DNA from 2 places in the Methylobacillus flagellatus KT genome. Region 2 is predicted to be linked to the other one. Evidence: riboswitches for the same ligand, from Rfam matches in the RefSeq annotation. Region 2 holds a riboswitch; the other holds the start of a gene.
What was found. A riboswitch is a leader RNA that binds a small molecule or an ion and turns the genes downstream of it on or off. The one in region 2 is predicted to bind cobalamin.
Positions count from the first base shown of each region.

Region 1: another riboswitch for cobalamin. It lies ahead of nrdA (class 1a ribonucleoside-diphosphate reductase subunit alpha); the one in region 2 lies ahead of MFLA_RS00580 (TonB-dependent receptor).

Region 1 is NC_007947.1:1,283,452-1,288,946, reverse strand. Features, by position in the region: gene nrdA (class 1a ribonucleoside-diphosphate reductase subunit alpha) at 1-2,101, opposite strand, end outside; cobalamin riboswitch at 2,250-2,473, opposite strand; gene MFLA_RS06255 (thioredoxin family protein) at 2,653-2,991, shown strand; gene crcB (fluoride efflux transporter CrcB) at 3,181-3,567, opposite strand; gene MFLA_RS06245 (type I restriction-modification system subunit M) at 3,613-5,235, opposite strand; gene MFLA_RS06240 (AAA family ATPase) at 5,232-5,495, opposite strand, start outside.
Region 2 is NC_007947.1:118,823-124,317, forward strand. Features, by position in the region: gene MFLA_RS00575 (PepSY domain-containing protein) at 1-123, opposite strand, end outside; gene MFLA_RS00580 (TonB-dependent receptor) at 148-2,259, opposite strand; cobalamin riboswitch at 2,466-2,677, opposite strand; gene MFLA_RS00585 (RNA-binding S4 domain-containing protein) at 2,723-2,935, opposite strand; gene MFLA_RS00590 (DUF4202 domain-containing protein) at 3,049-3,675, shown strand; gene MFLA_RS00595 (hypothetical protein) at 3,693-3,947, shown strand; gene cobU (bifunctional adenosylcobinamide kinase/adenosylcobinamide-phosphate guanylyltransferase) at 3,944-4,480, opposite strand; gene MFLA_RS00605 (cobalamin-binding protein) at 4,483-5,298, opposite strand; gene bluB (5,6-dimethylbenzimidazole synthase) at 5,295-5,495, opposite strand, start outside.

The DNA of each region.
Region 1 (5,495 bases), 1.2 Mb from region 2:
AATTGGTATTGGATGAAATCGACTGGTCGACGAATTTCTGCATGATACCCACCAGCTTGAGATAGCCGTCGTTGTTGGGCAAAGACCACAGCAATTGGTACTGGTTGCGCAGGCGCTCGATCTCGGGCACCACCTGGCGCAGGATACCGTCCTTGGACTGCTTGACTGACACCAGGCCACGCGGCGGCTCGATGCCGTTGGTAGCGTTGGCGATCTGGCTGGAAGTCTCGGAAGGCATCAGCGCGGTCAGGGTGGAGTTGCGCAATCCGTGTGCGACGATGTCTTTGCGCAGCTGCTCCCAGTCCAGTTGCAGTGCTTCCTGGCAGACGGCATCGAGGTCCTTCTTGTAGGTGTCGATGGGCAGGATGCCTTGCGAATAAGTGGTTTCATTGAATGCGCCGCACGGGCCGAACTCGCGCGCGAGCTGCACCGAGGCTTTCAACAGGTAGTACTGGATTGCCTCAAAGGTGCGGTGGGTCAGCCCCAGCGCCGCATCATCGGTGTAACCGGTGCCATTCTTGGCGAGGTAATAGGCGTAATTGATGACGCCCACGCCCAGCGAGCGGCGCTTCTGGGTAGCGTTGAACGCGGCCTTGACCGGATAATCCTGGTAATCCAGCAAGGCATCCAGCGCACGCACCACCAGGTCGGCCAACCCTTCCAGTTCATCCAGGCTTTCCAGCGCCCCCAGGTTGAACGCCGACAAAGTGCACAATGCAATCTCGCCGTTCTCATCATTGATGTCATTGAGCGGTCGCGTCGGTAGCGCAATCTCCATACACAGGTTGGATTGGCGTACCGGTGCCAGTCTGGGATTGAACGGACTGTGCGTGTTGCAATGGTCGACGTTCTGGATATAGATACGCCCCGTCCCTGCACGCTCCTGCATCAGGAGCGAAAACAAATCCACCGCAGGCACGATGCGCTTGCGCAAGCTGTCGTTCGCCTCGTACTGCGTGTATAGGCGCTCGAACTCATCCTGGTCGGCAAAGAAAGCGTCATACAGGCCAGGCACGTCATGCGGTGAGAACAGCGTGATGTTGCCGCCCTTGATCAGGCGCTGGTACAGCAGGCGATTGATCTGTACACCGTAATCGAGGTGGCGCACACGGTTCTCCTCGACGCCACGATTGTTCTTGAGCACCAGCAGCGACTCGACCTCCAGGTGCCACAACGGGTAGAACAAGGTTGCAGCGCCGCCGCGCACGCCGCCCTGTGAGCAGGACTTCACTGCCGCCTGGAACAGCTTGTAGAACGGCAGGCAGCCGGTATGCTGCGCCTCCCCGCCCCGGATCTCGCTGCCCAGCGCACGGATGCGGCCAGCATTGACACCGATGCCGGCACGTTGCGATACATATTTCACGATGGCGCTGGTCGTGGCGTTGATGCTGTCCAAGCTATCATCGCACTCGATCAGCACACAGGAACTGAACTGGCGCGTCGGCGTGCGCACGCCGGACATGATGGGCGTGGGCAGTGAAATCTTGAAGGTGGACACCGCATCGTAGAAGCGCTTGATGTATTCCAGGCGCGTCTTGCCCTCGTACCTGGCGAATAGGCACATCGCCACCAGCATGTAGAGAAATTGCGGGCTTTCGTAGATTTTCTTGGTCACCCGGTTCTGCACCAGGTATTTGCCTTCCAGCTGCTTCACCGCAGCATAGGAAAAATTCATGTCCCGCCAGTGGTCGAGATGATCGTTCAGCGCGTCGAACTCCTCACGGCTGTAATCCTGCAGAATATGCTTGTCGTACTTGCCCATCTCGGTCAGCTTGGTGACGTGATCGAACAAATGCGGCGGTTCGAACTGACCATAGGCGATCTTGCGCAAATGGAAAATCGACAGGCGCGCAGCCAGGTACTGGTAGTCGGGCGTTTCCTCGGAAATCAGGTCAGCGGCGGACTTGATGATGGTTTCATGGATGACGTCGGTGCGAATCCCGTCATAGAACTGGATATGCGACTTCAGCTCGACCTGCGATACCGATACATTGTCCAGCCCCTGCGCCGCCCAATCGATCACGCGATGGATCTTGTCCAGGTTGATCGGTTCCTGGCGGCCATCGCGCTTGGTGGCTTTCATGGATTCGTACTGTGTCATCTTAGGCTCCCAGTCAGGAAGCAGGGTTTCCTCATGAGCGGACATGAATTGCCCAAGGCAATCAAGCAACAATCATGAAACAGCATGACAGGTAAGGCGCCGACGCATCAGCGATACCCTATCCAGCCGAGGACACCCCGCCTCAAACGTTATGAAAATGATCTACGGCAGGTTTCCTGGCTCCCAGGTCCACGCGGACAGCCTGTCTTCCCGGGCCTCAAACTTCCAGGCCCAGTGACCTTCTATTTGGCTTGCCGCTCACTGGTCACAGTTGCGGGGGCAGCTGCGGCTTGACAGGATATTCCCTTGACCGCATTCCCTGTTTCCGGCTGGATCGAACAATCGCCGGACACCGTAGATGGTGTGGACTATATCGCAATAAAATGTGTTTGTGTACACCAAAAAACACTATATATTGTTCCAATGAGGTATATGCTGGATTTTTAAGGGTAAATTTTCAGCGAATTTTCAGCCCTCGTTGCGGTCACTCATGGCACACCGCAGCCCCCATCACCAACCAACCTAAAACACCATGACTGCCGAGCAACGCGATGAAACCAGCCTGGAACCCTGAACCACACAGAAGCGATCTTGACGCCATGACAGGATGGCTGTTGCTGGAATTCGGCGCCAACTGGTGCGGATTTTGCCAAGCGATCCAACCCATGCTCGGCAAGGCACTAGCACAATTTCCCGGCCTGCGTCACGAACGCATCGAGGACGGCAGGGGCAAACGGTTGGGACGCAGCTTCAAGGTCAAACTATGGCCTACGTTGGTTCTGCTGCACAATGGCGTCGAAGTCGGGCGGGTGGTGCGTCCTCAGCGCCCAGAAGAGATCTCCCAGCTTCTCACGCAGGCGACCGAATCATGCGCATCCACCAAGCGGTGATTTCTCTAGCCAGTTGCATCATCAATGTAGCGAGCCATGTCGCGAACCTGGCTTCGACGCTGCTGGCCTTCCTCATAGCGTTTCCCCTTGCTGATACTAGTATGGCGTGATCGCGCTGCGGCATCAGCGGCATATGGAGTGGATATAGATTGCCAGGCCCATCAGCCGCGTTTCAGCGAGAGCATCCGTTCATGCCTGCATCGTCATTTTGACCAGCTCGAAGCCCAACCACATCAGGACCAAGCCGACGACGATGCTCGACACGATGTAGGCAGCGGCGATCCCGACAAGCCCTTCCCGCAACAAGACCAATGTTTCCAAGCCGAATGCCGAGAACGTGGTAAACCCGCCGACAAGCCCGGTAAAAAGCAGCACACGCATGTCGGGGGAAATGAACCCCTCTTTTGAGGCCAGCCCGGCCAACATCCCGATGACCAGGCAACCGATGATGTTGACCGTAAAGGTGGGCAAAGGAAACCGCCAGTCCAGGCTATAACGCAAGACCAACCCTGACAGCGTAAAACGGGCGGCGGAGCCGATCGCGCCACCCAGGGCCACGAGCATTACCTGATACATGGACATACCTTTCGAGAAGCAAACCTAAATATGAAAAATTAACTCTTAAGGCAATAATGGCAATCCAAGCTCTTTTAGAAATTCATTATGCTTAGATTTAGCTTGGTAAATTTCCTGTTCTATTGCTTTTAACTGACCAATTACCGCGTTTAAGTCAACCTCCTCCTCTGTAATAGCAGTACTGACATAGCGTGAGATGTTGAGGTTGAAATCGTTCTTTTCGATCTCTTCCATGCTTACCCGCCGCGAGTAGCGCGGCTCTTCCTTGCGGTAGCGGTAGGTGTCGATGATTTTGTCAATGTGCTCCGGCAAGAGCTGGTTCTGCCGTTTCCCCCTCTCGAAGTGCTCGGCAGCGTTGATGAACAACACATCATCCGGTTTCTTGCATTTTTTCAGCACCAGAATGCACACCGGGATGCCGGTGGAGAAGAACAGATTCGCCGGAAGGCCGATCACGGTGTCGATATGCCCATCCTTCAGCAGTTTGGTACGAATGCGAGCCTCGGCACCACCACGGAACAGCACGCCGTGGGGCAATATGATTGCCATCACACCGTCTTGCTTGAGGAAATGGAAGCCATGCAGCAGGAAGGCAAAGTCAGCGGCGGACTTCGGTGCCAGGCCATAATTCTTGAAGCGCACGTCTTCGCCCAGCGCCTCGCTCGGCTCCCAGCGATAGCTGAACGGCGGGTTGGCCACCACCGCGTCGAACTTCGGCATCTTCGCTGGGTTGGTTTCGCGCAACATATCCCACTCGTTGAGCAGGGTATCGCCATGGAAAATCTCGAACTCCGAGTCCTTCACCCCGTGCAGCAGCATGTTCATGCGCGCCAGGTTGTAGGTGGTGATGTTCTTTTCCTGGCCGTAAATCTTACCAATGCCGTGCGGCCCCATCAGGCGGCGCACATTGAGCAGCAAGGAGCCCGAGCCACAGGCAAAGTCGAAGACACTATCCAGATGCGAGCGCTTGCCTGTGGCAGGCTCCTGACTGTCCAGCGTAACGATGGCCGACAAGATGTCTGAAATACGCTGCGGCGTGTAGAACTCGCCAGCCTTTTTGCCAGAGCCTGCTGCAAACTGGCCGATCAGGTACTCGTAAGCATCACCCAGCGTGTCGCTATCGGTAGAGAACTGCCCCAGTCCCTTGGCGATCTCGGCGATGATCTTGCACAGGCGGGCGTTGCGCTCGGTGTAGGTCTTGCCCAGCTTATCCGACGCCAGATTGATCTCCGAGAACAAGCCACGGAAGGTGCTGGCGAAGGATTCCTCCTCGATATACTTGAACCCTTTCTGCAAGGTGTGCAGCAGTTCGTCATCCTGCGTACGCGCCATCTCTGCGATGTTGCCCCACAGGTATTGGGGTTCGATCACGTAATGCACCTTGCGGCGCATCTGCTTCTCGAATTCGGATACGTCGTCCAGATTTTCCTCGTACCACGCTTGAAGCGGCGTATTCACGCCGGTCTGCCTCAACACATCGGAAGGAAGGTCTGGATAGTCCGTCCCCAGCTCCTTTTGCGCGGCGGCCTCGTAGTTGTCCGACAGATAGCGCAGGAAGAGAAAAGCCAGCATGTAATCGCGGAAATCGTCCGCATTCATTGCGCCACGTAACTGGTCGGCGATGGCCCAGAGGGTCTTGCCCAGTTTCTGTTTTTCAGATTCAGTCATGGTGTACCTGTATTTTCAGCCTCAGCGGTCTGAGGAAATAAATCGGGATTGAAGGGGTAACGCTTCAGGAAATCGTCCAGAATTTTCTTAAAATAGACCTTATTTTCTTCCAGCATCGGCTGCGGCTCAAACAAGGAATAATTGCCGTGACTGAGGATATTGATGAGCCGTGCATGAAGCACGCCGTCCGGATCGTCGACATCATCGGTCGGTATACAGGCCGAGAAATTCGAGAAACCATGAAAGCTCGCCGACTTCTC
Region 2 (5,495 bases):
CTTGGGATAGGCGACAAATAACATGACCACCCCGGAAATGAACCAGAGCAGCACCAGTACTCCGAGCGCGATCCCCAGCCAGCGGTGCCAGAGGTGGAGATTGCGCATGGAGAATAGCTTCATGGTGTTGTACTCAGGGGGGGTGGATTAGTAACGGAATTCTGCGGTGAATTCTAACTGGCGCGGTGCGCCGATGATGTGTTGTGTACTGCCATAAGCCAAAGCTGCATAAAATTTGTCCGTTAGGTTACGGATATTAGCGCGCAGTGTCATCTGTTTGTTGACATGCCAGGCTGCACTGGCGTCGTAGACGGTATAGCCAGCAAGCGAAACATTATTGGCATTGTTTGCGTAGCGCTTGCCTACGTAACGCGCCCCTATGCCCGCTTCCCATGCAGGCGCTTGATAGTAGACCCATGCATTCGCGACCTTTTCGGGGACGTTCAATGGGGTGTTGCCTGCACGAGATACCGAGGATGCTGGACTGCCAACCGCTTCGCGCAATTCATCAAAGCGCGCATTCAATAATGTGGCATTGAAATCCACCCTCCAGCGTTCGACGGGATAGAAGGTAGTTGCGAATTCAATACCACGAGAGGATTGCGAGCCTCCCTGGATAGAGGTGGATGGCGTGACAGGATCGCGTGTGATGATGTCATCTTTTGCGATATGGTAAAGCGCCAGCGTCCATTCTCCCTTGATACTTTCCAGTGACTGCTTGATGCCAATTTCGGCCTGGCGAGATCGCGTCAGGCTGAACCTGGCGTTATCCAGGTTTAATCCCAGAAGGTTGGTAACCGGGTCTGTGCCTCGGCTGATTTGCCCGTAAATGCTCGTATTTTCAGAAGTATCGAATATGGTACCTAAACGCCAAGTCACTGGTGAGAAGTTATCTCGGACTTCATTGGCGGCATTTCTGAAGTCTTCGCTATCGGTATGGATAAATTCTTTTCTGACCCCGGCGATCAGCTTCCAGCGGTTTGTCAGACTGAATGCATCTTCAGCAAAAAATGCCTGCTGTCGGATAGTGCCATCGTAATTTCTAGTGACTGGATTCAGGCTAATAAATAGCCCAGGATTGAATCCGGCAGCTGGAATGGTGTCAGTAGCGCTGCTATTACCATGAATGTTGCGATGTTGAAATTCCGAACGCATGATTTCCCAGCCGGCCGAGAATCGATTCTGATGCCCAAACCAATCTTGTTGCGAGATTAACTCCGCACGATTCCCAATCTGTTTCTGGGCGTGCTCAATGGCGGTGAAGCTGCTACGCCTGACGGTATGGGTGGCGGGCTGGAACATGAATGCCTCGGCGTTGCGCCACTCACGGTCAGACTTGAACCAATAGCTTTCATTCCTGAAAGTGAGTTGAGGACTGATTTCCCATTCAATTTTTGCACGTGCGCGCGAGTCGACAAAATCCAATTTGTTGTCGGCAACATTGTAATTTCTGCTACGCAGTGAACGAGATAGATGTCCGTTGATCAACGGCGAGCCAAGATTGGCGGTTGGCGAGTCTTCTGCATGATCCAGGGTAAAGCCAATTTTTAGATTGTCTGTGGGAGCAAACGAGAAAGAGGTCATGAGTTTCTTGCTGTCGTAATCTCCGCGACTGATATAGCCATTGCCACCCAGGACGGAAGCATCAATACGGAAAGCCCCAATTTCGCCAATGGCGCCAGTGCCCCCTAATGCGGCCCGATATGCACCATAAGAACCGGCGCCTACCAATGCCTCCAGGGAAGCATCCCGGCTGGGCTGCTTGCGCACACTGTTGATGATGCCGCCAGCAGAACCATCGCCAAACAATACTGAGGCTGGACCTCGCAATACTTCGATACGTTCATATCCCCATGCATCTGAAGGATAGGTCAATGTACCGGCACCTGTCATGAGGCGTACCCCATCTTCGGCCTGGGCAACCGAGTTGTTTCCGGTAAAGCCGCGAGAAGAGAATGACTGGCCATTGCCGATCGTGCTGATATCGGTGATGCCTGTCGTACGCGTGACCGCCTCACGAATAGAGATATCGCCACGTTGGCGAATGGTTTGAATATCCAGTGTTTCAACGCTGGCAGGCGTTTCCTTTGCCGTCAGGCCAAGCCGGCTACCTGTATTGTTTTGTTTTTTCAGGTTCAGGCCAGGCTTGTCGGATGTTGCGTTGACCTGGATTTCCTCCAACGTGGCATCTTCCGCCAGCGCCCCGCTGGAAAAGACGGCCATCAAGACAGTGGCCAGAATGGGGTTGCTGCTTTTCATGGATTGCTCCCTGGTGGATTGTTCAGCATGACAAACTGTCATGTGTAAATCAGCTATAGGGTCGGAGCAGAGAGGAGGCATGCAAAAGCCGCGGCAACGGCAACTCGACCTGAGATGCCCATGGCGCCCAAGTCTGCAATGCATCAATCATGTCGAATGGAAAATGGTGAACATTCGCCGATTTCAGGACACCCCGCCCTTCTCGAACAACATAGCTCACTTGCGGCAGGTCTCCTGACTCTCGGGTCATCGTCTTGCTTGCGGCCTTCCCGGATCAAGTCCAGTGGCAAGAGTGGCAAACAGACTCACCGATTACAGTTGCGGGGGCAGTTCCGGATTACGAACATCTTGTCTTCACCGGATTCCCTATTATTTCCCCGTGATGATGCAGGGGAAAACCGTAAGTGAGGTGGATTCTAAGACTGGGGGGAGAAGTGGTCAATGTAAATCATGGGGTTGTTACTCATGCATGAGGCAATACAACAATGCGCTGCCCCATGCATTCCACTACCTGTCCCGCGCGGATTTTGGCAGTTTTGCGTGTTTCAGGCTGGCCGTCCACTTGCACCAGGCCTCCCGTCACCATGGTCTTGCCCTGGCCGCCGGATTCGGCAATGCCGACCAGCTTGAGCAAATTGCAAAGTTCGATATAGTTGTCGCGCAGCGTGAATTCCATGATGGTGCCTTATGTTGAATGCCTGCGATTACACCATGTTTTGCATGGCAATGAAACGAGCGCCGTGGGTGTTTCGAGTAAAATGACATTCAATTTACTCAGGAAGGTATGCCATGCAAGTCGATGCCCGATTCGGACCAGCATTTACCCAGGCAATGCAGGCCTTTGACGCACGCAATGCCCAAGACCCGAACCAGACGCTGGTCAACGGCGTGGCTGTGCCCAAGGAGCTGGCCTATGCCCAACGCATGACGGAGATGTTGCAGCGCTACCGCCCGGATGCCTCCGAGGCGTTGCAACTGGCCGCGCGTTGCCAGCATATCGAGCGCTGGACCTTGCCGCGCGACGCTTACCCGATGACCAAACCGGGCTATCACCAATGGCGGCGCAAGCTCAAGCAGTATCATGCCGAAGTGGCGCGTGAGATCATGCAGCAGGCTGGATATGACGAGGAAACGATACTGCGCGTGGCGGCCTTGGTCAGCAAGGAAGCGCCGCTGGCCGATGCCGAGATGCAGGTGCTGGAAGACGTGGTCGTGATGGTGTTCGTCGAGTACTACCTTGAAGAGTTCGTCGGCCAGCACCCGGAGTATGATGTGCCGAAATGGAAAGATATTCTGCGCAAGACCTTGCGCAAAGTATCCAAAGCCGGGCACCAGGCCTTGCTGACCCAGGTGAAGCTGCCCCAGGCGCTGGTGCCGCTGATCCAGGAAGTGATGATGGAGGAAGGCTGGCTGTGAGCCTGCGGGAGCGACAGTTGGCCTTATCAAACTGCAGCGTCGTGCTCAGGATGGGTTTGCACGAAGTGCTGGTGTTTTTGGGTGAGGAACAAGCAGGGCAGGTGCGTTTCCGCGCCCTGGGTTCTGCGAATTCCGATGAACCACCGGTTTACCGGTTGCAGGATATGCAGTTGAATGATGCTTTAATGAACCATTCCGCCAACATCGGCCAAGAAGCGATCAGCTTGTTTGCTGCCTACACAGGCGCCAGGGTGATCACCCCGAAGCGCTAGCCTTTCAATACCAGCGGCAGGCCAGCCGCAATAAAGCTGACTTTGTTGCAGATGGAAGCCACGGCTTGATTGAGGCGGCCTGCCTCGTCCTGGAATCGCCGGTTGATTTCTCCCAGCGGCACGATGCCCATGCCGACTTCGTTACTCACGAGCAAAATCTTTCCTGGCAGTAGTGGAAGCGTATCAAGCAGGGTGGCGCGTTCGTGTTGCCAGTCCACACCCTCGGGCGGCGCGCATTCCGGGCAGATGCACTGGGCCAGCCATAGCGTCAGGCAATCGACGAGCAGGCAACGGCCGGGCGCGGCCTGCTGTTGCAAGGCCTCTGCCAGTTTGTGCGGTACTTCCACGGTTTGCCAGTGTGCAGGGCGGCGCTGCTGGTGCTGGCTGACGCGATGACCGAATTCATTGTCGTACACCTGGGCCGTGGCGATATAGACCACTTCCAGGCCGCTTTCATGGGCGAGTTTCTCCGCATAGGCGCTCTTGCCTGAGCGTGCGCCGCCAAGGATGAGGTGGTGGTCGTGTGCGTTCATGTTCAACTCCAATGCTTGCTGTGCGCCTGGCTCACGCCCCAGCGCTGCATGATGGTTTGCAATTGCGGCAGCCCGTGCAGGATGGCGGAAGGGCCGGGCTGCAGGATGTCGGCCGACTTGATTTCATGTACTTGCCCGGACTGCACGGCGGGAATGGTATGCCATCCCGGCCTTGCCAGCACGTGTTCTGGCTGGAATTTCTTGCCGCACCACGAGCCGATGATGATGTCTGGCTGTCGCCGCACCACTTCGTCTGGGTCGGTAATGATGCGCTCCTTGGCAGAATGGTAAGCGGATAAATCGGCAAAGCAGTCCCTGCCGCCCGCCATTTCGATCAGTTCCGCCACCCACTGGACGCCGCTGATCAAGGGATCATTCCATTCCTCAAAATACACCTTGGGCGCAGTCGGCAGGTAGCTCGCGGTCTCGGCAACTTGCTGCATTCGCTGGCGCAGCCCGGCGATCAACGCCTCCGCACGGTCAGTAGCATGGGTCAACGCCCCCAGCGTCGCCACCATGTCCAGAATGCCTTGTACCGAGCGCTGGTTGAACACATGCACTTCCACCCCGGCACGCACCAGATCGGCGGCAATGTCAGCCTGCAGGTTGGAAAACGCCAGTACCAAGTCCGGCTTTACCGCAAGAATCTTCTCGATCTTGGCGGTGCTGAATCCTGAAATCTTGGGTTTTTCCTGTCGCGCAATCGCAGGGCGGGTAGTGAAACCCGAGATGCCCACAATGCGGGCCTGTTCACCGAGCAGGTACAATACTTCGGTAGCTTCCGCCGTCAGGCAGGCGATGCGCCTCGGACCTTTCATTCGCTGTCTGTCCAGGCGTTTTCCATCATCAGTTCCGACAAGGGGCGCTCCTTGGCCCAGCCTTCCTCCACCAGCATCGGGGTTTTATAGAACTCGTCAACATGGCCCAGGCAGAGAATGGCGATAGGCTTGGCGCCTTCGGGCATATTGAGTAGCTTGGCTAGCTTGACAGGGTCGAAGATGGACACCCAGCCCAT